3 linked regions of the Leucothrix mucor DSM 2157 genome follow. The protein of the gene in region 2 interacts with the protein of the main gene of each other region in a pairwise test. Links are inferred from orthologs where the notes say so. Each region holds a gene or a part of one and is shown on either strand. Other genes may lie near its edges.

Region 1 (3,980 bases), 1.6 Mb from region 2 along the record:
TCTGCTTGAAATATAATGCAATGACACGCTCCACAAGAACAAACCGCTAAAAACAACAATAATTCATTCAGGCTTTGCTGGTCGAATGAAAAGGGTAAAAAATATGGGAAAGCCAAGAAATCTCTCGCTCGCGATTGCGGCGGCACTTTCGATGTCCGCGATTACAGGATGCAGCAGTATCGGTTCCAGCAGAATCAAAGCTATTCCTGATCAAGCCTCCGCCAGCTCTCCAACAATTGTTCATGAGAAGGTTGCCTACTTAAGTGCGACCCGCTCACGAGCTCCGCAGACTAGCTATGCACCACAGCCACAGGCTGCGACTCATAATCATCCGGCCTATCAGCAATCAAACGGTGATGTTGACCTGCTTTATGCGGCACAGGTTTTATTAAACCAGCCAGCAGCACGCCCTCAAGCCCGTCCTGCAGCACGACCAAAAACGCTTAGCTACCCTGCCCCACAAGCAGCGCGTAAAGTATATCGTGCACCTAAAAAAGCGCAGCCACAAACTTATCGGGTTGCGAGTAATCAGTCAATTTTAGATGATCCGGCTTACCGTCAAGTATTGCTGCAATTAGCAGGCATGGCACCAGATCCGGTTCAACAGGCTTATCAAGCCCCAGCTCCAAAACAAGTTCAGCGCCCGACTCCTGCACGCGCAGCGCCAAGTAAAAACCAACCACAAGTTGCAAGCTCGAACATGTTCGATGTACCTGGTGAAGACATGTGGGACCACGTTAAAAATGGTTACGGCATGGGCAACCATGGAAATCGCCGCGTAGTACAACATTTTGCACGCGTTTATGGCCAGAAGCCTGAGCGTTTGCAGCGTATTGCCAACCGCGCAACGGGCTATCTGCACATTGTAGTGACTGAATTAAAACGTCGCGGCATGCCAACTGAACTGGCTTTATTGCCATTTGTAGAAAGCGCCTATGTAAATACGGCTTACTCTCACGCCGGTGCTGCCGGAATGTGGCAGTTTATTCCGTCAACAGGTCGCATGTACGGACTTAAGCAAAACAAAGGCTTTGATGGTCGGATGGATACGCTAGAGTCGACCCGTGCTGCTTTGGATTATTTACAGAAATTGCACCGCCAATTTAATGGTGATTGGTTCCTGGCACTCGCGGCTTACAATGCCGGTGAAGGTCGAGTTTCACGCGCCATTAAATACAATCGTGCTCGTGGCCGCAAAACGGACTACTGGAGCATCAAGCTACCACGCGAGACTCGTGAATATGTCCCACGTTTGTTGGCCTATAAAGAGATCATTGCTCGCCCTGCGTCTTATGGTTTCCGTTTGAACAAAACACCAAACATGCCGAAACTGGTCGAGATTCACGTCAACAAGCCAGTAAATCTGCGTAAAGCAGCGATGCATGCGGGTCTTCAGGCCGATACCCTGACTGACTTAAACCCTAACTTCCTGAAAGGTGTTACCACACCACGGGTTAGTAAGCGGATTTTATTGCCTCGCAACCAAGCGGGTCGTTTAGCGCACGTTATTCATCAATTGCCTGCTGAAAGACCAGTGAGTATTTCACGAACTCGTGTTGCAAAAGCTAGCAAGAAACGCACTAAGCGTTATAGCAAAAAGCGCAGTAAGGCGAGAACTTATCGGGTTAAGCGCGGCGAGACGATCTATAAGATTGCCATGCGCCACGGTATGACAGTAAACAAGTTGAAGCGTTTGAATGGCCTACGCTCAAGCCGCATCAATGCTGGCGCACGTCTGAAAGTGATCTGATAATTAGTCGCTAATCTCAAGGCTTATGCTTGAATAATACGACCCCTGCCAGCAGCTCTGGTATGGGGTCGTTTTTATTGTTGGAATCTGCAAAACAGCTATCGCATTATCACACTTTGAACCTAGCGTCTTAGCTTATCGGAGTGATCACTATGCAGGAAAATCAGCAACGTATTCGTCACCAGGTCTGTGCGCAGCGGGCTGCCTTAAGTGTTGAAGACCAAACGAGTTTCTCAGCACAGATTTGCCAAAATATTTTGGATAGCGGTTGTCTGGAATCAGCGCAGCATATTGCTTTTTACCTGCCGATCCGTGGCGAAGCAGACCCCACTACCCTGCAAGCTCAGCTAGCGAAAAACCATCCCGATAGAACTTTTTATGTGCCTATTTTACCGGAAGATAAACAGGCGAAACTGACGTTTGCGGCCTACAAACCTGATTCAGCCATGATCATTAATCGCTTTGGGATTTTGGAGCCGGATTTAAGCCAGACGGAAATATTGGAAGATGCTACAAAGCTGGATGCTGTGATCATGCCATTAGTAGCGATTGATCCATTAGGAAATCGCATCGGTATGGGTGGTGGCTATTACGATCGAACTTTTGCATTCAAACATCAAGACAATGCACCGCAACTGCCCCAGCTCATCGCATTTGCTTATGACTTCCAAATGATAGAAACACAAACGCCCCAGCCATGGGATGTCCCGGCTGAGGCGATTGCGACACAAAGCAGCTTCTTGCGAATTAAATCCGCTGGCTATTAGGTGGAATGGCGGGTTGTGATGGCTGAGTATTAAACGGTGGCTTGGAGAGTTCATTACGTAGCTCTTCTGCGCCTTGCTGTAAGGCTTTCTCTACTTCATTGAGAGATTCGGATAATTGCTTATCTAAACCTTGAATACCTTGCTGCATCAGATTATTCAGCTGATCGAAAACAGTTCCCATGGTTTCTTGTACCGTACTACCGATAGTCTCGGCAAGATCGACCCGCCAACCATGCTCGGTACTAATCAGAACTGTTTTACCGGGGATCTTAACGCTGGTTTGACCCAGCTTTTGAGAATATAAGAAAGTATCAATCGAGGCACTTTTCTCGCCCTTCATTACCTCACCCAACTCATAGCGCTCAGGCTTTAATTGCCCTGACCGAATATATTTGAGGTAATCCACCGTATCCCAGCTGGCTAAAGACTTGGCTTTCTCCATATCCTGATCGATTACTGCTTGCCAGAACTCACCAGCAACAGCTTCCGGGGTTTGTTCCTTGCTATTACAGCCACTCAGCACAGCCGCAAACAGCAAGCTTGCTAATATCCATCCCCAGTTCTTTATTTTCATCCTACCTTACCTGTCAGCGTTTGGTTTTGCTCGTCATACCCAATCAATTGAGTATTAACGATGCGGTTCTCTAGTAAGACCGCGTTAGTGACAGAAGTTTCAACTTTCATAAAGTTAGGCGTGTAGCCTGCGTAGATCGCCGTCGTACCCTGCAACTTTTGACGCTCCCATAACACTGGAACTGTCTGACCGACATGCTGCATGGCGAAATCCTGTTTAAGACGCTCAGCCAACGCGTGCATTTCTAGACTACGCTCTTTCTTAATTAACTCATCAACCGGATTAGGTAGACGTGAAGCTTTGGTGCCTTCTCGCGGCGAATAAGAGAAAATATGCAAATGACCAAAACCAACGGATTCCACATATTCCATAGTTTGCTGCCACTCAGCTTCAGTTTCGCCGGGGAAGCCTACAATGATGTCGCTAGTGACATTAAAACCTGGAACACTTTGGCGAGCTTGCTCTACCAAATGGCGGAATGAGTCAGTCTTACAGCGGCGTGACATGCGTCGTAAAACAGTATCAGAACCACTTTGTAATGGAAGGTGCATATGTGGCATCAAGCGTGGGTCTTCAAACAAGCCAAAAAACTCATCGGGTAAATCCCAAGGCTCAACCGATGCAAAACGAATGCGTTGAATATCAGTCTCACTCAAAATGGCTTTAACCAAATCAAACAAAGAAGTATCTAAATCACTGCCGTAACCACCAACATGCACACCGGTCAGTACGATCTCATTAATACCTTGAGTCTGCAATCGCTGAACTTCATCCAAAATATCCGCAATTGTACGACTACGCTCATCACCACGAGCCACGGTAACGATGCAAAAAGTACAACGATAACGACAGCCATCCTGAATTTTAATGAAAGCACGCTGGCGACCAC
Region 2 (3,945 bases):
TCATCACCCACCAGAACAAGGGATATATCATCGTACCGCTCTAAGGCTGCAAGGGCTGCAGGTACGGTGACTGAAAGGCCATGATCCCCACCCATGGCATCCAAAGATATACGGTAGTGTGAGCTCATATTGGCTTCCAAAAATCTTTTATGGGATCTTTATGACGCAAAATCGCGGGACAGGCCCGCGATTTTGAGTATTTGTTGAGCGTACGCTAGTGCGTATTACTCAGCGCTATCTTCAGACTCATCTTCAACTTGAGCTTTAGAAGCAATAACTTGGCGACCACGGTAGAACCCATCTGGAGTCATGTGGTGACGCAGGTGAGTCTCACCTGATACCGGATCCACAGACAATGTTGCTGCGGTCAGGGCATCGTGTGAACGACGCATGCCACGTCTGGAACGTGATTTTTTACTTTTCTGTACTGCCATGGTTTGTTACTCCAAATAAGCAAGCGCCTAGTGGTGCTTAGGACTGATTGCCTGGGTTCTTAAGGTTTTGCAGCACCGCAAAAGGATTTTCTTTTGCCTCTTCCAGTGCCTGCGATACGGTTTCAGGCGACGCTTCAATCAATGGCCGGAAAGGCTCGCACTGATCATGCATCACCAACTGGGGAATCCCCAACAACACTTCATCTTCGATGAAATCCTGAATGGAGATCCGACTGTCTTCAACTAGATAAGTTTCATAGCCTGCCTGCAGGCGCTGAGCGTCTTCGTCGCTACTAACCAAAACCAAATCAATTGGCTGATCAATAGGCATACTCATCGGCTCCATGCATCGCTGGCACACTAATGTTAACTCACCACTTGCCTGCCCGCGAATCGCCGGCAAACCGGATTCATTCCTATAAAATGACAAACTCACAGATACAGTTCCACTGTCATCCGCGAGCAGATCAGAAATTCGTGTGAAGCTCTTAATCTCTAACGCACCATCGAGCTCTCTAGCTTGCTCGACTAAACGATAGGGATTTACTTCTATAGGTAACCTAGTTGACATAAGCGCGGGATTATAGGAATTTCTCACTACCTATGTAAAGCATTATTCTCGGATTTTAACCACAAGGTCGCTCTCAGTGGAAAGCAGTCCGGAAATGATCCAATCAGGCACCCATTATTATATGTATGATTCTGCCATGCATTTATGCCCGATCGATGACGACGATACCCATTAATTAAGATGTCTCCCTACTATGAAACATAAACACCCTATTATTCTGGCTTCCAGCTCAGTCTTTCGTAAAGAACTGCTTAGTCGCTTAGATTTGCCGTTTGAAACAGACTCACCCGATATCGACGAGAGTCAGTTATTAGGTGAATCACCTGAAGACTATGTAAAAAGACTATCTCTGGAAAAAGCTCAAGCGGTTGCTCATCGCCATAAACACGCGTTAATCATCGCTTCTGATCAATGCAGCGTTGTAGCGGGTAAGATTAACGGCAAACCGGGGCATCATGATGTTGCCATTCAACAACTACAGGAAAGCTCGGGACAGCAAGTCAGCTTCTTAACCGGCCTTTGCGTCATGGATAGTGAAACGGGTGACTACCAATTAGATCAAGTCCCCTACTTTGTGAACTTTCGCGAGTTGAATCAGACAGAGATAGAGCGTTACTTAATTAAAGAGAAGCCTTATAACTGTGCGGGTAGTTTTAAATCGGAAGGTTTAGGGATTACTTTATTTAAACGCATGCATGGTGATGACCCAACAGCACTGATCGGCCTGCCATTAATACGGCTTTGTGAAATGTTGCGCAGTTATGAGATTAAACTCCCGTAATTAGTCGCGAAAAGCTACAAACTATAAAATTATTGTGTTTACGCCTCCGGCACTGGACAGTACAATAGCGCCCCAATTGCCCTCTGGGCACTGAAGTATTTGGATTTTAACATTTTATATCAATTTGGAGTCTCTTGTGGCTATCGAACGTACTATCTCAATCATCAAGCCTGATGCAGTAGCAAAAAATGTAATCGGTCAAATCTATGCTCGCTTTGAAGCAGCTGGCCTGACTGTTGTTGCCGCTAAAATGAAGCAACTGAGCCAAGCTGACGCTGAAGGCTTTTACGCTGTACACAGCGAGCGCCCTTTCTTTAAAGATTTGGTCTCTTTCATGACTTCTGGTCCTGTTATGATTCAAGTTCTGGAAGGCGAGAACGCTGTTGCTAAAAACCGTGAGCTAATGGGTGCAACTAACCCAGCTGATGCTGATGCTGGCACTATCCGTGCAGATTTCGCGTCAAGCATCGACGAAAATGCTGTTCATGGTTCAGACAGTGCAGAGAATGCTAAAATAGAGATGGATTTCTTCTTTGGCGCGGACGAAGTCTGCCCACGCCTACGTTAAGGTTAAAAAAATGAGTCAAGCGGGTGCGAAAAAAATTAATCTACTCGATATGAGTAGTGAGAAAATGAAAGCTTTCTTACAGGAACGCGGTGAGAAGCCTTTTCGCGCCACGCAATTGATCAAATGGCTGCATCAGCATCAAGCTGAGTCGCTCGATCAAATGACGAATATCAGCAAAGCTATGCGGGCGAATCTGGCGGAAATCGCCGAGATTCGTTTGCCTGAAGTTGTGCTGGACAAAGCCTCTGCCGACGGCACCCACAAGTGGGTACTCCGTCTGGCAGATGGCAATTGTATTGAAATGGTGTTCATTCCCGAAAGTGATCGAGGCACGCTCTGTGTTTCTTCGCAAGTCGGTTGCGCACTAGACTGCACTTTTTGCTCCACTGCCCGCCAAGGCTTCAGCCGTAATCTTACCGTTGGTGAAATCATTGGCCAGTTGTGGATTGCTAAGAAGACCCTGCAACCCGACCCACTGGGTAATCGCGTCGTCAGTAACGTCGTGATGATGGGCATGGGTGAGCCACTGCTCAACTTTGAAAACGTGATCGATGCCATGTCGCTAATGTTAGATGACAATGCCTACGGCTTGAGCAAGCGTCGCGTCACTCTCAGCACCTCCGGTGTAATCCCAGCAATGGACCGTATGCGTGAGCGTATTGATGTCTCATTGGCCGTTTCTCTACATGCACCTAATGATGAGCTGCGCGACAAGCTGGTACCGGTTAATAAAAAGTACCCTATCAAAGATTTAATTGCAGCCTGCCATCGTTTTCTTGATGGTAAAGCAGCCCGCGAACACATCACCATGGAATATGTGATGTTGGATGGCGTGAATGATTCTGATGAACATGCGCGCGAACTCATCCAAACCCTGAAAGGACTCTCCGTTAAAGTAAATCTCATTCCGTTTAATCCGTTCCCGGAAACACGCTACAAGCGTTCATCCAATAACCGGATTCATCGCTTTTATGAGATTTTGAATAATGCCGGAATGGTAGTGATGACCCGCAAGACCCGCGGTGATGACATCGATGCTGCCTGTGGTCAACTTGCCGGACAGGTAAATGACCGTAGTCGTCGCACGATACACTTTGCCAAGATGGAACAAGAGACCAGCTAACCAATGAAGTCCACAATAACAATAATAAAAAAACTCACATTGTTTACCGTATTGATCACCAGCTTGGGTGCCTGCAGCAGCAATGACACCCGACCGGTTGAAAAAAAAGACTCTGCCGCCACGTATAATGCCCGCTTAGGTGCAGAGTACACCGGCAAAGGTCGCCTCAACCTTGCTAACGAAAAGCTTCAGAAAGCTTTAGAACAAGATCCCAACTCAGCAGACGCACATCATTATTACGCCATACTGCAGCAGCGACTGGGTGCAGATGATAAAGCGGATGTCCACTTCCGCCGCGCCATGCAATTATCCCCCAAAGATCCGCAGCTACTAAACAACTATGGCTCGCACCTTTGCAAGGTCGGACGATACCAGGAAGCAAGCAAACAATTTCTGGCAGCAATTAATGATCCCCTTTATACTACGCCTGAATTCGCATACACTAACGCGGGAATTTGTATCAGAAGC
Region 3 (3,743 bases), 800 kb from region 2 along the record:
GTTTAAGAACAAAGGTGTTCAGTTGGTACTGGATGCAGTTGTTGATTACCTGCCTAACCCGGTTGAAGTTGATCCTCAGCCAGAAGTGGACGAGGAAGGTAACGAGACCGGTCAATTCGCAATTGTTGATCCAGATAAGCCATTGCGCGCATTGGCATTTAAGATCATGGATGACCGTTACGGTGCCCTGACCTTTATCCGTATTTACTCTGGCCGTCTTGAAAAGGGTCAGACTATCCTGAACAGCTTCACTGGTAAGACTGAGCGTATCGGTCGTATCGTTGAGATGTCAGCGGATGATCGTATCGAGCTAGACTCTGCACAAGCTGGTGACATCGTTGCTGTCTTGGGTATGAAGAACGTTCAGACTGGTCACACCTTATGTGATCCTAAGTTCCCAGCAACACTTGAGCCAATGGTGTTCCCAGAGCCAGTTATCTCTATCGCAGTAGCGCCTAAAGATAAAGCCGGTGCTGAGAAGATGGGTATCGCAATCGGTAAGATGGTTGCTGAAGATCCTACGTTCCAGGTTGAGACTGACGAAGATTCTGGTGAGACAATCCTTAAAGGAATGGGTGAGCTTCACCTGGACATTAAGATTGACATCATGAAGCGTACTCACGGTGTTGACGTTGTTGTTGGTAAGCCTCAGGTTGCATACCGCGAAACAATTACTCAGTCTTGTGAAGACAGCTACACGCACAAGAAGCAGTCTGGTGGTTCTGGACAGTTCGGTAAGATCGACTACATCATCGAGCCAAACGAGCCAGGCGAAGGTTTCGCATTCGAGTCTAAGGTTACCGGTGGTAACGTTCCTCGCGAATTCTGGCCTGCTGTTGAGAAAGGTTTCAAAACAAGCATGGTTAAAGGTGTGCTTGCTGGATTCCCATGCTTAGACGTTAAAGTAACGCTAATCGATGGTGCTTTCCACGCGGTTGACTCCTCTGCACTAGCGTTTGAAATTGCTGCTAAAGGCGCATACCGTCAATCGATCCCTAAGGCTGGTCCTCAGTTGATCGAGCCAATCATGGCAGTTGACGTGTTTACTCCTGAAGATCACGTTGGTGATGTTATCGGTGACCTTAACCGTCGTCGCGGCATGATCAAGTCTCAGGAATCTGGCCCAACGGGTGTTCGTATTAAAGCGGAAGTCCCATTGAGCGAAATGTTTGGTTACATCGGTGACTTGCGTACTATGACTTCTGGTCGTGGTCAGTTCTCTATGGAGTTCGCGCACTACTCACCATGTCCTAAGAACGTTTCTGAAGCAGTAATCAAAGAGACTAAAGAGCGCGAAGCAGCTAAGTAATAGCGGCTAAACGTTTGAGTTAGACAAAGGCGGCCGGATTTATTCCGGCCGCTTTTGGTTTTGGGGTTAGGAGAAAAGCTTATGAATACAACAGTAGACCTGCATCCGAGCTGGTTAGCGGTGATTAAATCCGAATTTGATCAGCCATACATGCAACAACTCAAAACTTTTTTGGCGCAAGAAAAAGCCGCCCACAAGACAATTCTGCCGCACAGTTCATTATGGTTTAATGCGCTGAACAGCACGCCGTTTGATCAGGTCAAAGTCGTGATCTTAGGGCAAGACCCATACCCAACCCCCGGCCATGCTCATGGCTTATGTTTTTCGGCAATGCCGGAAGTCAAACCCTTACCTAAGTCGCTGCAAAATATTAATAAAGAACTAATTGACGATTTAGGTATCAATAATACACACGCCGCGTATCTGCAGCCGTGGGCTGAGCAGGGCGTGTTTTTATTAAATGCTGTTCTGACTGTTGAAGCAGGCAATGCCAATTCGCACCAAGGGAAGGGCTGGGAAGGCTTTACGGATGCGATCATTCGTGCAATAAATGAACAAGCCGAATCAGTGGTATTTATCCTCTGGGGTAGCTACGCACAAAAGAAAGCCGCCTTTATTGATGCCGATAAGCATTGTGTCATTAAAAGCGCTCACCCCTCGCCATTAGCGGCTTATCGCGGATTTTGGGGCAGCAAACCGTTTTCAAAGACGAATGACTACCTGCAACAGCATGGTAAAACACCCATAAACTGGCAGCTGTAAGCGACCTTCTATAGGGGAACATAGCCATCAGCCGCCATTAAAAATAAGGCCAACGCCAAGGATTAGGTAAGCGATGCAATATCGGGCAGAAATTGACGGACTCAGGGCAGTAGCGGTGATTCCCGTTGTGCTGTTTCATGCGGGCATTGCCGGTTTTGGTGGTGGCTTTGTGGGAGTCGATATTTTCTTTGTAATCAGTGGCTATCTGATTACCTCCATTATTTTAAACGAGCAAGCCAAGGACAGTTTTACGCTGGCAGGCTTTTACGAGCGACGAGTGCGGCGTATTCTTCCTGCACTCATGCTAGTGATGCTACTCAGTATTATTGGCGCATGGCAGCTACTACTGCCGGAAGAGCTGGTCGATTACGGGCAAAGCCTCGCCGCCGTGGGACTGTTCGCCTCCAACTTTCTATTTTGGATGCAGAGTGATTACTTCGCTCAAACCTCTGAATACCTTCCTCTGCTACATACTTGGAGCTTGGCGGTTGAGGAACAGTTCTACTTAGTCTTCCCGCTGTTTATGATCTGGAGTATTGCCTGGTTTAAAGCCAAGCGCTTAGCCGTATTAGTGATAGTGGGTATCGCCAGTTTGCTATTTAGTGAATGGGCATGGCGTAATGCGCCGGAAGCCAATTTCTTCTTAATTCCATCGCGCGCTTGGGAGTTAATGGCGGGTGTGTTCTGCGCTTTTTACTTGCAGCATAGCCAGTTAAACAACACCACACTCAAGCAAGTGGGCAGCGGCGCGGGTTTATTAATGCTGCTGTACTCGATCACCATTTTCGATAAAACCATTCCATTTCCAAGCCTGTATGCCTTAGTCCCGGTGCTGGGTACGGCATTGATTATTCTGTGTGCGGATAAGCACACGTTGGTGGGCAAGCTGCTGTCATTCCCGCTGCTGGTTGGTATCGGGCTGATCTCTTACAGTGCGTACCTTTGGCATCAGCCACTGTTTGTGTATGCGCGCCTGAACGATATGCAAGAGTTGCCAGTGACTACGTTACTCGGGCTGAGCGTGTTGTCTTTTGTACTGGCCTACCTCAGCTGGCGATGGGTAGAAAAGCCATTCCGTAATCGCAACTTCCTAAGCCGTGCACAAGTGCTGTGGATTGCTTTTGGCTGTAGCGTGCTGCTCATTGCGATTGGTGGTGTGCTGATTGTGGGTGAGGGCTTTAGCGCTCGCTTTGCTTAACAAGGAATTTTCTGGGTGACTGCTTTATTAATTACCAAATGGTCACCCAGATCCCTTGCCACTTACTGGTGCTTCAGGAATGATACGGATTCTTTCATTCAGAGGCATTGCGTTCCATGACAACAATAACGACGCCGGACACCACTCCTAATCTGGAATCCCACCTATATCTCGAAGAAGTACTGGGCGATAAGGCACTCAGCAAAGTGCGTGAGTGGAATGATGTATCGACCGAGCGGCTGGAATCCGACCATCGCTTCAATACCCTGCAAGCCCAGGCGCTGGAGATTCTAAACTCCAAAGAGAAGATCCCGTTTGCGGCCTATCGCCATGGCAGAATGCATAACTTCTGGCAAGATGAAACCCATGTGCGAGGCATCTGGCGAGCGACTACACTGCAAAGCTATTTAAGCGATACGCCAGAGTGGGAAACCATTCTCGACTTCGATGCACTGGCGGAAGCCGAAGGTAAAA

The links.
Region 1: the proteins of ndk (region 2) and LEUMU_RS24400 interact in binary tests that used the Escherichia coli proteins (3 or more experiments, as listed by UniProt). The link is inferred for Leucothrix mucor DSM 2157 from one-to-one orthologs.
Region 3: the proteins of ndk (region 2) and ung interact in binary tests that used the Escherichia coli proteins (3 or more experiments, as listed by UniProt). The link is inferred for Leucothrix mucor DSM 2157 from one-to-one orthologs.

Annotation. Positions count from the first base shown.
Region 1 is NZ_ATTE01000001.1:723,815-727,794, reverse strand. The notes cover bases 757-3,709. They hold LEUMU_RS24400 (5-formyltetrahydrofolate cyclo-ligase), read left to right. Parts: upstream 757-1,902; coding sequence 1,903-2,517; downstream 2,518-3,709. Other genes in these bases: mtaB (tRNA (N(6)-L-threonylcarbamoyladenosine(37)-C(2))-methylthiotransferase MtaB), read right to left, coding at 3,088-3,709; LEUMU_RS0103175 (hypothetical protein), read right to left, coding at 2,498-3,091; LEUMU_RS27740 (transglycosylase SLT domain-containing protein), read left to right, coding at 757-1,750. Also shown: more of LEUMU_RS27740, read left to right, coding at 104-756; more of mtaB, read right to left, coding at 3,710-3,980. UniProt on the Escherichia coli protein: Involved in the removal of 5-formyltetrahydrofolate.
Region 2 is NZ_ATTE01000001.1:2,334,798-2,338,742, forward strand. The notes cover bases 721-3,638. They hold ndk (nucleoside-diphosphate kinase), read left to right. Parts: upstream 721-1,922; coding sequence 1,923-2,354; downstream 2,355-3,638. Other genes in these bases: LEUMU_RS29300 (YceD family protein), read right to left, coding at 721-1,005; LEUMU_RS0110305 (Maf family protein), read left to right, coding at 1,199-1,786; rlmN (dual-specificity RNA methyltransferase RlmN), read left to right, coding at 2,365-3,477; pilW (type IV pilus biogenesis/stability protein PilW), read left to right, coding at 3,481-3,638. Also shown: phosphate acyltransferase PlsX, read right to left, coding at 1-128; rpmF (50S ribosomal protein L32), read right to left, coding at 225-434; more of LEUMU_RS29300, read right to left, coding at 472-720; more of pilW, read left to right, coding at 3,639-3,945. UniProt on the Escherichia coli protein: Major role in the synthesis of nucleoside triphosphates other than ATP. The ATP gamma phosphate is transferred to the NDP beta phosphate via a ping-pong mechanism, using a phosphorylated active-site intermediate.
Region 3 is NZ_ATTE01000001.1:1,530,635-1,534,377, forward strand. The notes cover bases 515-3,230. They hold ung (uracil-DNA glycosylase), read left to right. Parts: upstream 515-1,390; coding sequence 1,391-2,071; downstream 2,072-3,230. Other genes in these bases: fusA (elongation factor G), read left to right, coding at 515-1,309; LEUMU_RS25015 (acyltransferase family protein), read left to right, coding at 2,145-3,230. In the rest of the region: more of fusA, read left to right, coding at 1-514; more of LEUMU_RS25015, read left to right, coding at 3,231-3,269; LEUMU_RS25020 (prolyl oligopeptidase family serine peptidase), read left to right, coding at 3,386-3,743. UniProt on the Escherichia coli protein: Excises uracil residues from the DNA which can arise as a result of misincorporation of dUMP residues by DNA polymerase or due to deamination of cytosine.